One region of the Actinoalloteichus sp. GBA129-24 genome, then DNA from elsewhere that is predicted to be linked to it. Evidence: riboswitches for the same ligand, from Rfam matches in the RefSeq annotation. Region 1 holds a riboswitch; the other holds the start of a gene.
The links. A riboswitch is a leader RNA that binds a small molecule or an ion and turns the genes downstream of it on or off. The one in region 1 is predicted to bind cobalamin.

Region 1 (5,598 bases):
AGACATTGTTGTCGACCTCGAAGTCCTGGTCGTCCAGGCTGAAGACTCCCGAGGTGACGACCTGCTCGATCCGCGCCGCCATCAGAGCACCACCACCGAGCGAAGTACGTCGCCCTGATGCATCCGAGCGAAGGCGTCCTCGACGTCTTCCAGCCCGATCTTCTCGGTGACGAAGGCCTTCAGATCGAGCCTGCCCTGGAGGTAGAGGTCGATCAGCATCGGGAAGTCGCGGCTGGGCAGACAGTCGCCGTACCAGGAGGACTTGACCGCGCCACCTCGGGAGAACACGTCCAGCAGCGGCAGTTCCAGCGTCATCTCCGGGGTGGGCACCCCGACCAGCACGACCTTCCCGGCGAGATCGCGCGCGTAGAAGGCCTGCGTGAAGGTCTGCGGGATTCCCACGGCGTCGATGACGACGTCCGCCCCGTGCCCGCCGGTCAGCTCCTTGACGGCGGCGACCACGTCGACCTGGTCGGCACGCACGGTGTCGGTTGCGCCCAGCCCGGTGGCCCACTCCAGCTTCTGCGGGTCCAGATCCACCGCGATGATCTTGGACGCGCCCGCGAGCCGCGCACCCGCCACGGCCGCCGCGCCCACTCCGCCGCAGCCGATGACCGCCACCGAGTCGCCCCGACCGACCTCGCCGGTGTTGATCGCCGCGCCGAGCCCGGCCATGACGCCGCAGCCGAGCAGCCCGGCCACCGCCGCCTCGGCCTTCGGGTCGACCTTCGTGCACTGGCCCTGGTGGACCAGGGTCTTCTCGGCGAAGGCCCCGATGCCCAGCGCCGGGGACAGCGGGGTGCCGTCGGTCAGCGTCATCTGCTGCGTCGCGTTGTGCGTCGCGAAGCAGTACCAGGGTCGGCCCCGGCTGCACGCGCGACATCGGCCGCAGACCGCACGCCAGTTCAACACCACGTAATCGCCCACGGCGACGTCCTCGACGCCCTCGCCGACGGACTCGACGGTGCCCGCCGCCTCGTGTCCGAGGAGGAAGGGGAACTCGTCGTTGATACCGCCCTGCCGGTAGTGCAGGTCCGTGTGGCACACCCCGCACGCCGCGACGTCCACCACCACCTCGCCCGGTCCCGGATCGGGGACCACGATCGTCTCGACGGTGACGGGGGCGTCCCGTGCGGTGGCCACGACCGCTCTGACCTGCTGCGGCATCCGAACTCCTCTGGTCGACCCGGTGCCCGGCGCCTCGGCGGCGTCGGGGCGAAGGATCACGGTAGAGCAGCACAGGCCGCCGATCCACCGCCACGCGGGGAGTCCGCAGGCCCCCTTCCGGGGGTGACGCACACACCGAGTGCCTCGGGGTCGGATCGGCCGCCGCCTGCCGGGAAGAACGGCCGATCCAGCGGATCGCTCGACGCCCGGCGCCGGACTCACTCGCGGGTGACGTCCGGCGCCGGGCATCGGCGAACGTCAGCCGCGAACCTGCGTCCGCAGGGCTCGGGCCGCCGAGACCATGGCACGCAGGGCGGGTTCGACCTCGGCGTATCCCCTGGTCTTCAGGCCGCAGTCGGGATTCACCCACAACCGGTCGCCGGGCACCGCGTCCAGCGCCGCGCCGATCAGCCGGGTCACCTCGGCCTCGTCGGGCACTCGCGGCGAATGGATGTCGTAGACGCCGGGACCCACGCCTCGGCGGTAGCCGATCTTGTGCAGGTCGTCCAGCACCTCCATCCGAGAGCGCGCCGCCTCGATCGTCGTCACGTCCGCGTCGAGCGCGTCGATCGCGTCGATGACGTCCCCGAACTCCGAGTAGCACAGATGGGTGTGGATCTGCGTGCTGTCGGCGGCGCCGGAGGTCGCCAGCCGGAAGGAGTCGACCGCCCAGGCGAGGTAGTCGGCGCGGTCGGCCTCCCGCAGCGGCAGCAGCTCCCGCAACGCGGGTTCGTCCACCTGCACGATGCGCAGCCCGGCGCTCTCCAGATCGCGGATCTCGTCGCGGAGCGCCAGCGCCACCTGGCGTGCCGTGTCGCCGAGCGGCTGATCGTCTCGGACGAAAGACCAGGCCAGGATCGTGACCGGTCCGGTGAGCATCCCCTTGACCGGCCGCTCGGTCAGCGACTGTGCGTAGGAACTCCACTCGACGGTCATCGGGGCGGGCCTGCTGACGTCGCCGTGGATGATCGGCGGCCGGACACAGCGGGAGCCGTAGGACTGCACCCAGCCGTGCTCGGTGGACAGGAAGCCCGCCAGGTTCTCGGCGAAGTACTGCACCATGTCATTGCGTTCCGGTTCGCCGTGGACCAGCACGTCCAGGCCGATGTCCTCCTGAAGCGCGATGACGTCGGCGATCTCCGCGCGCATCCGCCGCCGGTACTCGTCCTCGTCGATCCGGCCCGCCCGGCGGTCCGCCCTCGCCCGGCGAACCCCGCCGGTCTGGGGGAAGGAGCCGATGGTCGTGGTGGCCAGCGGCGGCAGGCCCAGCCGTTCGGCCTGGCCCTCGACCCGGACCTGATAGTCGGCCCGCCTGCTGTGCTCCGGACGCAGCGAGTCGAGCCTGGCCCTGACCCGCTGGTCGCGGGCTGCCGCGCCTTCGCGTGCCCGCAGGGCCCGCCGCGACTCCTGGAGCTCGGCGGCCACCTCGTCGGCCCCGCTGAGCGCCTTGCTCAGCAGGACGACCTCGTCCACCTTCTGTCGAGCGAAGGCGAGCCGGGCACGCAGCGCGGGGTCGAGCCCGGATTCGGCGTCGAGGTCGTAGGGGACGTGCAGCAACGGCGCGGAGGTGCCGACCTCGACCTTGTCGGCCACCCCGAGCAGAGTCGCGCAGTAGGCGAGGGCCTCGTCGAGGTCGGTGCGCCAGACGTTGCGTCCGTCGACGACCCCGGCGAGGAGGGTCTTGTTCCGAATCCCGGCGATGCTCGCGATGCCCACCAGGTCGGCCCGACCCGCCACGAGGTCGAGTCCGACGGCCTCGATCGGCGCGTCGGCGAGCACGCCCAGTGCGTCAGCGAGTGCACCGTGATAGCCGGTGACCAGGAGATTGGGTCGCCGCTGAGCCTCGCCGAGCCTGCGGTAGGCATGGGCGAGCGCGTCGAGTTCCGCCGGAGTCCGATCGGCTGCGAAGGCGGGTTCGTCGAACTGGACCCATTCCGCGCCCGCGTCCGCCAGCTCGGCGAGGAGTTCCAGCTGTGTGTCGATCATCGCGTCGAGCAGGTCCAGCCGGTCGAAGCCTGCCGGAGCGTCGGGGGCGGACTTGGAGAGCAGCAGGAACGTGACCGGCCCGATCAGCACCGGCCGGGTGGTGATGCCGAGGGCAGCGGCCTCCCGGAACTCCTCGACCGGCTTGCGGCCGGCCAGTCGCAGCACGGTGTCCGGGCCCAGTTCGGGCACCAGGTAGTGATAATTGGTGTCGAACCACTTGGTCAGCTCCAGGGGCGCGAGGGAGTCGGCTCCCCTGGCGGCGGCGAAGTAGGCGTCCAACGGCGTGCGACCCGACTCGGTATAGCGGGCGGGCAACGCGTCGACCAGGACCGCCGTGTCGAGGACCTGGTCGTAGTAGGAGAACGTGTTGGAGGGCACCGAGCCGAGGCCTGCGTCCCGCAAGGCCGTCCAGGTGGCCGCGCGCAATGCGGCCGCGACCTCGTGCAGGGCCGAGGCGTCGATCCGCCCGGCCCAGTACGCCTCCAGGGCACGCTTGAGTTCTCGATCGGGTCCGATCCGGGGGTAGCCCAGGACCGTGGCGCCGAGCGCCGGGACATGCGTGCGATGGGTCACTGCTCTCTCCTCGCGAGGCGGCAACGAAACCCCGAGGCGGGCACGCGAGCGACCGGAACGCGAGCAGAACGGGCAGGACCGAGACCGGTCCCCGACTGACTGCTCACCCCGGTCCTCCCGCGAAGACCTCGGAGCGGCACGGACCCGTCGGGACCGCGCCGCCGACGGCAGGTCTTCGGACTCACGGGCGCTTCCGACCGTCGAGGTCGGCTGACCTACTGTCCGTCGCTTCCCGGAGGCCGGACCTCCAGTGCTGTGACCGTCCTCGCTGTGAGGACGGTGACGGAGTTCGTTCCCGCTCACCGCTGCGGGGCAGTCCCGGATTCCCACCGGGTTCCCTCTTGCCTCGTCACCGCCGCTGATCCACGCCGTTCGGCGTGGGCCGTGGACGCCGACGAACCATCGGCGAAACCGATCCTAACGGGCTCGTCTCGACGCGGACTCGACATCTCGCAGGCCGGGATCGCCTACCCTCGACGCCATGCATCCCGTCTCCGAGCTTCCCGGTAAGCCGACCTCGGCAGCGGCCACCACGCTCAGTCAGATCATGACCGCGACCGAGACGAACCTGTACGGCACGGTGCACGGCGGCGTGATCATGAAGTTCGTCGACGACGTCGCGGCGGCCTGCGCCGGGCGACACTCGGGTGGCACGGCGCTGACAGTGTTCATGGACGAGATGCTGTTCCTGATCCCGGTTCGCGTCGGTGATCTCGTACACGCCAGCGCCCAGGTCAACTGGACGGGTCGCACCTCGATGGAGGTCGGGGTGCGGGTCGTGGCCGAGCGCTGGAACGAGTCGGTGCCGCCCACGCATGTGGCGAGCGCCTACCTGGTGTTCGTCGCGGTCGACTCCGACGGGAAGCCGAGACCGGTTCCCGAGGTCCTTCCCGAGTCGGCGACCGATCGACGACGGCACGCCGAGGCGGGCATCCGCCGTGAGCACCGGTTGGCCCGACGCGCGGCCATCAAGCGCAGTCGAGAGGTCGGCCCCGAGCCTGCGGCCTCGGACCCCGCTGCCCGCTCCTGAGTCACGGTCGGCGCCGAGGCGATCCGGCGGGCAGGCACGGCGGCGGCCTGTCCCGTCCGGGCCAGGCCGGCGAGGTCGCTCGGCGGGGCCGGACCGGTGCCCGCCCGACCACTCCCCGCCGCACGCGGCCTGCGAGGCAGGGCAGCCGCCCGCCCTCGGCGCTCGCAGCGAACGATGGCTGCGTCCCGGCGCAGGCGAACCCGCCGACAGGCAGGCCCGGCGAGGATGGTCGGGGCGGAGAAGCCGAGTGCGGGCGGTTCGTCGTCACCCCTCATCGACGACGAACCGCCCGCACGTGCAACAGCGGACCCGAGCAGACATCGGGCGACACCACAGACGGGCCTCCCCCCTGCACCCGCCTGCCGTGCCGTCCGCAGGGCCGCCGCCCCACACCGTGACGGCTTCCCCCTCACCGACCGAGCACACCCCCGGCGCTCGTCATCCGCCCGATCGGGGGAGTCCGGCCGCGCTCCGTCAGCGCGGAGAACGGCCGGGGGCGGCGTCATCGGGCCTGCCGATCGGCCGTCCACTCACCACGGAGCCACCGTCCGTTGCGGAGCACCGTGTCGCCACGGCGCCTGCCGGTACGGGCGCCGTGCCCGGCTGACCGCGGTCGAGATCCCCGTTCTCGTCCCCGTCACCGGGTTTCGCGGCACCGAGATGCCAGGGACGCTGCCGCTCCGGGCGCGCCGCCGAGGGCACGGGGCCCCGTCTCGGTCGATCGTCCGACGTCGTGCGGATCAGCGGCTCTCCCCCACGGTGCACCGCCGCCGCGCGCATCGAGATCAGCCGAGGGTCAGCGGCTGGTGCGACGGACGAACAGCACGCTGGAGATCACGAAC
Region 2 (5,598 bases), 1.8 Mb from region 1:
TGGAGCGCGACGCCCTGCGCCGCAGGCCAGAAGGTCGCCACCGGCCGATCGCCCTCAGCAGGGAGGATGCGCTCGACCCCGGCGCGTCGCATCGACAGCATCTCGGCGGCCGAGAACGGTTCGAAGCCCACCACCATCTCGGGCATCAGCACCGACCAGAGGGGCGCGGCAGATTCCGGCGGCCGATGGTGGACGACGAGCTGGTACCCGGCGGCGGCCAGCCGCACCGTGGCGGCCTCGAGGAGTTCCCGGAGCGCATGGCCCACCGGCAGGTTCGGCAGCACGATCAACACGATCCGGCTGTGACCGCTGCGCAGCGCGCGAGCCCCGTTGTGCGGCTGGTAGCCGAGCCGTTCCGCCGCGGCGAGGACCCGTTTCGCGGTGGCCGCCGAGATCGACTGCGATGACGTGCGATTGAGCACGAAGCCGACCGTCGCCCTGGACACCCCCGCCTCGGCGGCCACGTCGGTGGCCGTGACCCGTCTGCCCGTCGTCATCCCGGTGTGCACCTCATTCGCCGCCGCACCGATCCCGCCGCTGCTCCGATCGGGCAATCTTAGCTGCCTAGCTCTACTAGCACGTGCTAGCTTCGGATCATCGACCGCACTGCCGTGATCCCGACCGACCTCCGACAGGCACCGCCCGAGACGCCCGGCCCGATCCGGCCCGCAGGCCGTTCGACCGGTCAGGGCACCCACCACCACAGCAGCCTGCCTCGCGGGCCCGGCTCGTCGCCACCCGTCTCCGCCGGAGACGGCCGGGTGTCGGGTCGAGGTGCAGGCTCCGGCGCGTCGTCGCCCAGCGCTCCCCCGCGATCGACCAGCAGACGAGACCAGGCGCGGCGGAACCGTCCCGGCGGCGCCGTCGCCGTCCCAGGAGGAACTCAGTGACCACCGAGGACCGACAGCCGCTCGACTACCCCTTCGTCCTGCCCACGCCCAACGAGCCGCCGCTGGAGTGGGCCCGCCTCCGGCAGGAGTGTCCGGTCGCCGCCGTCCGGCTGGCCAGCGGCGACGAGGCGTTGCTGCTCACGCGCTACGAGGACGTGAAGCAGGTCCTCGCCGACCCCCGGTTCACCCGCTCGCTCAGCGCCGACGACGCCGCTCGGGTCACGGCCAACGAGTCCGGCGGGATCTTCGCGTCCGAGAGTCAGATCGACTCCTCCACGGACGCGCACCAGCAGTGGCGCAGGCTGGTCGGCAAGGCGTTCACCGCCAAGCGGATGTCCCAGATGCGGCCCGCCATCGAGGCGATGGCCGATCGGCTCCTCGACGAGATGTGCGAGCGGGGCGCGCCCGCCGACCTCGTCTCCTCCTTCGCCTTCCCGTTGCCGGTGTGGGTGATCTGCGACCTGTTGGGCGTGCCGGACTCCGACCGGGACCGCTTCTCCTACTGGTCGGACACCATGCTCAGCCTCGATCGGTACGAGCAGGCGGAGATCGACGCCGCACAGCAGGAGTTCGGCGAATACTTCGCGGCCCACATCGCGACCCGCCGGGCCGATCCCGGCGAGGACCTGCTGAGCGAGCTGATCGCCGTCGCGGACTCCGCAGACGGCAGGCTGCCGGAGGAGCTGCTCATGCTCACCGGGCAGGGCCTGCTGGTCGCGGGACACGAGACCACCGCGAACATGATCTCGAAGATGGTGGTGCTGCTGCTCGGCGAGCGCGAGCGGTGGACGGCGCTGGTCGCCGACCCCTCGTTGGTGCGCACGGCCGCCGAGGAGGCGCTGCGCTTCGACGCCAACGCAGGCTTCGGCCTGCCCCGCTACCTCACCGAGGACATCGAGGTGGGCGGCCGGACCGTGACCAGGGGAACCACGGTCGTCACCAGTCTCGCCTCGGCCAATCGCGACGAGCAGGCCTTCGCCGACGCCGACGCCATGGACCTGCGACGGGCGCCGAATCCGCATCTCGCCTTCGGGATCGGCCCGCACTCGTGTCTCGGGCAGGCTTTGGCCCGCACCGAACTCCAGGCCGTGCTGAGCGTGCTGGTGCGCAGGCTGCCGGGACTGGAACTCGCCGTCGGTGTCGAGGAGCTGCCTCTCCGGCAGGGGCTGCTCGTCGGCGGGCTCGATCGACTGCCGGTCCGGTGGTGACCGGACGCCCGAGATCCGTGCTGCGCTGATCATTCCGGCGTGATGCGGCCCTCATCCGGCGCCCGCCGGGCCGGGCCGACCAGCGTCCGATCGGCCGTGCCGCAGGCGATCTGCGGTGCCCGCCGGCTGGGGCGAGCAGGCCTCGCCGTCGGCGCGCGGCGGTCGGCGGTCGGCGGGCACGCGTTGGACGTGTCCGCCGGACGCCCCACCCGGGGCACCTCGACCGCGATGCCGACCAGGCTGCGCGGACTTCCATCGGCCTTAGCGGGCCGTCCCCGATGAGAGGAGCCACCCGATGCACGTGGACGTGGACACCCAGAAGTGCTGTGGAGCGGGCCAGTGTGTGCTGCTCGCCCCGGCGGTGTTCGATCAACGGGAGGACGACGGCATCGTCCTGCTGCTCGACGCCGATCCTCCCGAGGGCCAGCACGGCCCGGTCCGGGAGGCGGCGGCGGTGTGCCCCGGCATGGCGATCACCGTCACCACGTGACGGCCATGCGGGCCGGGGCGCTCCGAGGGTGACGCGGGCCGGGGCCGCGGGCGGACCGGATGTCGCGGGCGGATCGGTCCGGGCCCCGGCTGGGCACGGCGGCAAGCCGACAGAGGGCCAACGGCGGCGAGCCGCCACAGAGCCACGGCGGCCCGCCGCAACCGAAGTCCATCTCGGCGAGCCGCCGTCGGCACGGAAGGCGCGAGTCGCTGACAGCCACACTGCCGAGCCGCGTCGGCGAAGGAAGACGCCGAGGCAGACAGGCCCGCGGGTGCCCTGCCGCCGTGTTCGGGGCTCCGCCCTGGCGCATGCGCCGGGGTCCCGTGCACCGCAGCCCGCAGGACACGCCCCCTCGCGCGCCCCGCCCGCCGCCACCCGATGTGAACCTGTGGTGAAGAAGGCGTCTTCCTCCACGCTGCCCGATGAGCTACCGTCGAGAGGTCGTCTCTCCACAAGAGACGAATGCGTCCTGCCGTTCGATGGGGGAAGCCGGTGTGAGTCCGGCACTGTCCCGCAGCCGTGAGCACCCGTGTTCCTCGGGTGTCAGTCGGAATGCCCGTCGTGCGGTACTGCTCGGCTCCTCTGTCGTGGTGTGCAGCGCGGAGCTTCGGAGCCTGCGCGGCTCCGGACTGCGGTCTGCCCGAACCGAAGGGAACTCACAGGCCATGTCCTTGAGCCTCTCCGTCCGGCGTCGTCTCTTAACCGGCCTCTTCGCAGGTTCTCTGCTTCTGTTCGGCGGCACGGCCGTCGCGGCCGTCCCGGCCGCCGCGCCCACCGCCGACGACTCGGTCACCGTCGCCTGGACCGACGGTCCCTGCACCGGGACGACCGGCGTCACGGTGGTCGTCGACTTCACCGGACACGCGGGCGGCGACGTCGTCCGGCGGTGCACCGACGGCGACCCGGCGACCGCGTTCGCCGCGCTGACCGATGTGGACGTCGCGCCGGAGCACGGCATCGGACAGGGCGAGACCGGCCCCTACCAGTACCTGTGCCGGATCGACGGCCTGCCCTCGGCCACCGCCGACGCGTGCGACGGTTTCCTGCCCAACGCGCCGTACTGGGCGTTCTGGGTGCCCGACGTGGCCGGCGACGCGTGGGGTTATGCGGATGAGGGCGTGGACACCTACGACCCGCCGTTGGGCGACGTCCTCGGCTTCTCCTTCGGGGCGGGCACCGTGGCCGACCCGAACGAGATGAGCCTGACGCTGGACGAGGCACTCGACCCGAACTGGACGCCGACCAGCTGATGCTCAAGCCTCTCCTCGGCCTGACGGCGGGAGCGCTGCTCCTCGCCTCGACGGTCGTTCCCTCTGCCGCCTCGGCAGACCCGGCGATCATCGCCGCGTCGGCCGAGGCGGGCACGGCGGCCGAGTTCCTGGAACGGGAGTTCGTCCGACTCGACTACGTCTATCCCAGCGCCACCCCTGGTTCCCCCGACGCGGGCCTGCAGGCGGATGCGCTGCTCGGCCTGCATGCGGCGGGCCGCACCGGGACGACCTTCGATCTCGGCGTCCGCGCGCTGCGCGAGATGTTCTACAACGGCAACCTCGCCAACTCCGGTGTTCTCGCGAAACGACTGATGGTCGCCCTGCGGGCCGGGGTCGACCCGGCGGACTGGGGCGTCGACTCCAACGGTGTCCCGATCGACCTGGTGGACCGGCTCACCGCGACGCTCGACGTCGACGGTCGGTACCGCAACCTGAACGCGGGTGATTACGACCCGCGACGAGACCTGTCGAACACCTTCTCCCAGGCGCTGGCGTTGATCGCCATGGACGAGCACGCCCGGCACACCGGCACGCCGATCGATCAGCGAGCGAGCATCGACTACCTGGTGCGGCAACAGTGCCCCAGCGGCGGCTTCCGCGCGAACCCCCCGCCCGAGAACGTCGGCTCGACCTGCGCGGGCAGCGACGACGCGCTGGTCAGCGTCGACAACACGGCGATGGCCGTCTGGGCGCTGGCCGAGGTCGGCGGTAACGCGGGCGCCCTGGATCGGGGCGTGCGCTGGCTGCTCGACCGGCAGTACCACGACGGCGCCTTCGGCTTCGACTCCTCCACGCCGGAGCTGATCGAGCAGACCCGCAACGCCAACAGCACCGGTCTCGCCGCCCTCGCGCTCACCGTCGCGGACCAGACGGGGCCCGCCGGACGCGCGGGCGGCTGGCTGACCTCGATCCAGCTCCGTGCCGGTGTCGACCCCGGCGCCATGACCGGCGCGGTCTCCTACTCGGCGCGCGACTACCTGGACGTCCAGACCGACGGGCCGCTGTACTGGAGCCGCGCGGGCAACCAGGACCGGCTGCGGCGGGCGACCGCGCAGGCGCTGCTCGGGCTGTCGGCGACACCACCCGTCGAGCCGCCCGAGCCGCCGACGACCACGCCGCCGCCCGAGCCGCCCGACGGCAGTCCCGGCGAGCCGGGACAACCGGGTCAGCCCGGTCAGCCCGGCCTTCCCGGTCAGCCGGGACAACCGGGGCTTCCCGGGCAGCCCGGGTTACCTGGCGAGCCGGGGTATCCCGGCCAGTCGGGGCTCGGCGGTGATCCGGGCAGTCCCGGTCTCGACGGCGCGCAGGGCGAGGCGGGCGAGAATCCCGACGCCGTCGATCAGACCCCTCGGGTCGATCCTCCCTTGGCGGTCGCCCAGGAGCCTCGGGCGGTGGACAGGCCGGCCGAGCAGACGGCCGCGCCTGCGACCTCGTTGGCATTGGTCGGCGACTTCCTGCGCAGTCCCGTCGGGCTGGCGTCCTCGGCGGGCGTGGCGCTGCTGCTGGCGGCGATCAGCTACCTGCTGATCAGCAGGCCACGTCGACGGGGCGGAGTGCCGCGATGAGACTGACGCGTCTGCTGGGCACGGCGCTGTTCGCCGCCGCCGTCACCCTGGCCGCCCCGACGCCCGCCCCGGCCGCCGCGCAGGCCTGCACGGCGGAGACCGGCGTCGTGGTGGTCGTGGACTTCGGTTCGCTCGGGGGCACCGTGTCCCGCTGCGTCCCCGGCACGCCCGAGA

Region 2: it holds a riboswitch for cobalamin, as region 1 does, so the genes downstream of both, UA75_RS33115 (hypothetical protein) here and metE (5-methyltetrahydropteroyltriglutamate--homocysteine S-methyltransferase) in region 1, are expected to answer to the same signal.

What each region holds. Positions count from the first base shown of each region.
Region 1 covers NZ_CP016077.1:2,546,591-2,552,188, reverse strand. The annotation lists gene UA75_RS11455 (MBL fold metallo-hydrolase) at 1-82, opposite strand, end outside; gene UA75_RS11450 (S-(hydroxymethyl)mycothiol dehydrogenase) at 82-1,167, opposite strand; gene metE (5-methyltetrahydropteroyltriglutamate--homocysteine S-methyltransferase) at 1,426-3,726, opposite strand; cobalamin riboswitch at 3,875-4,098, opposite strand; gene UA75_RS11440 (acyl-CoA thioesterase) at 4,208-4,756, shown strand; gene UA75_RS11435 (ABC transporter permease) at 5,553-5,598, opposite strand, start outside.
Region 2 covers NZ_CP016077.1:4,333,270-4,338,867, forward strand. The annotation lists gene UA75_RS18665 (LacI family DNA-binding transcriptional regulator) at 1-497, opposite strand, end outside; gene UA75_RS18670 (cytochrome P450) at 887-2,098, shown strand; gene UA75_RS18675 (ferredoxin) at 2,394-2,588, shown strand; cobalamin riboswitch at 3,026-3,167, shown strand; gene UA75_RS33115 (hypothetical protein) at 3,254-3,838, shown strand; gene UA75_RS33120 (prenyltransferase/squalene oxidase repeat-containing protein) at 3,838-5,424, shown strand; gene UA75_RS18685 (hypothetical protein) at 5,421-5,598, shown strand, end outside.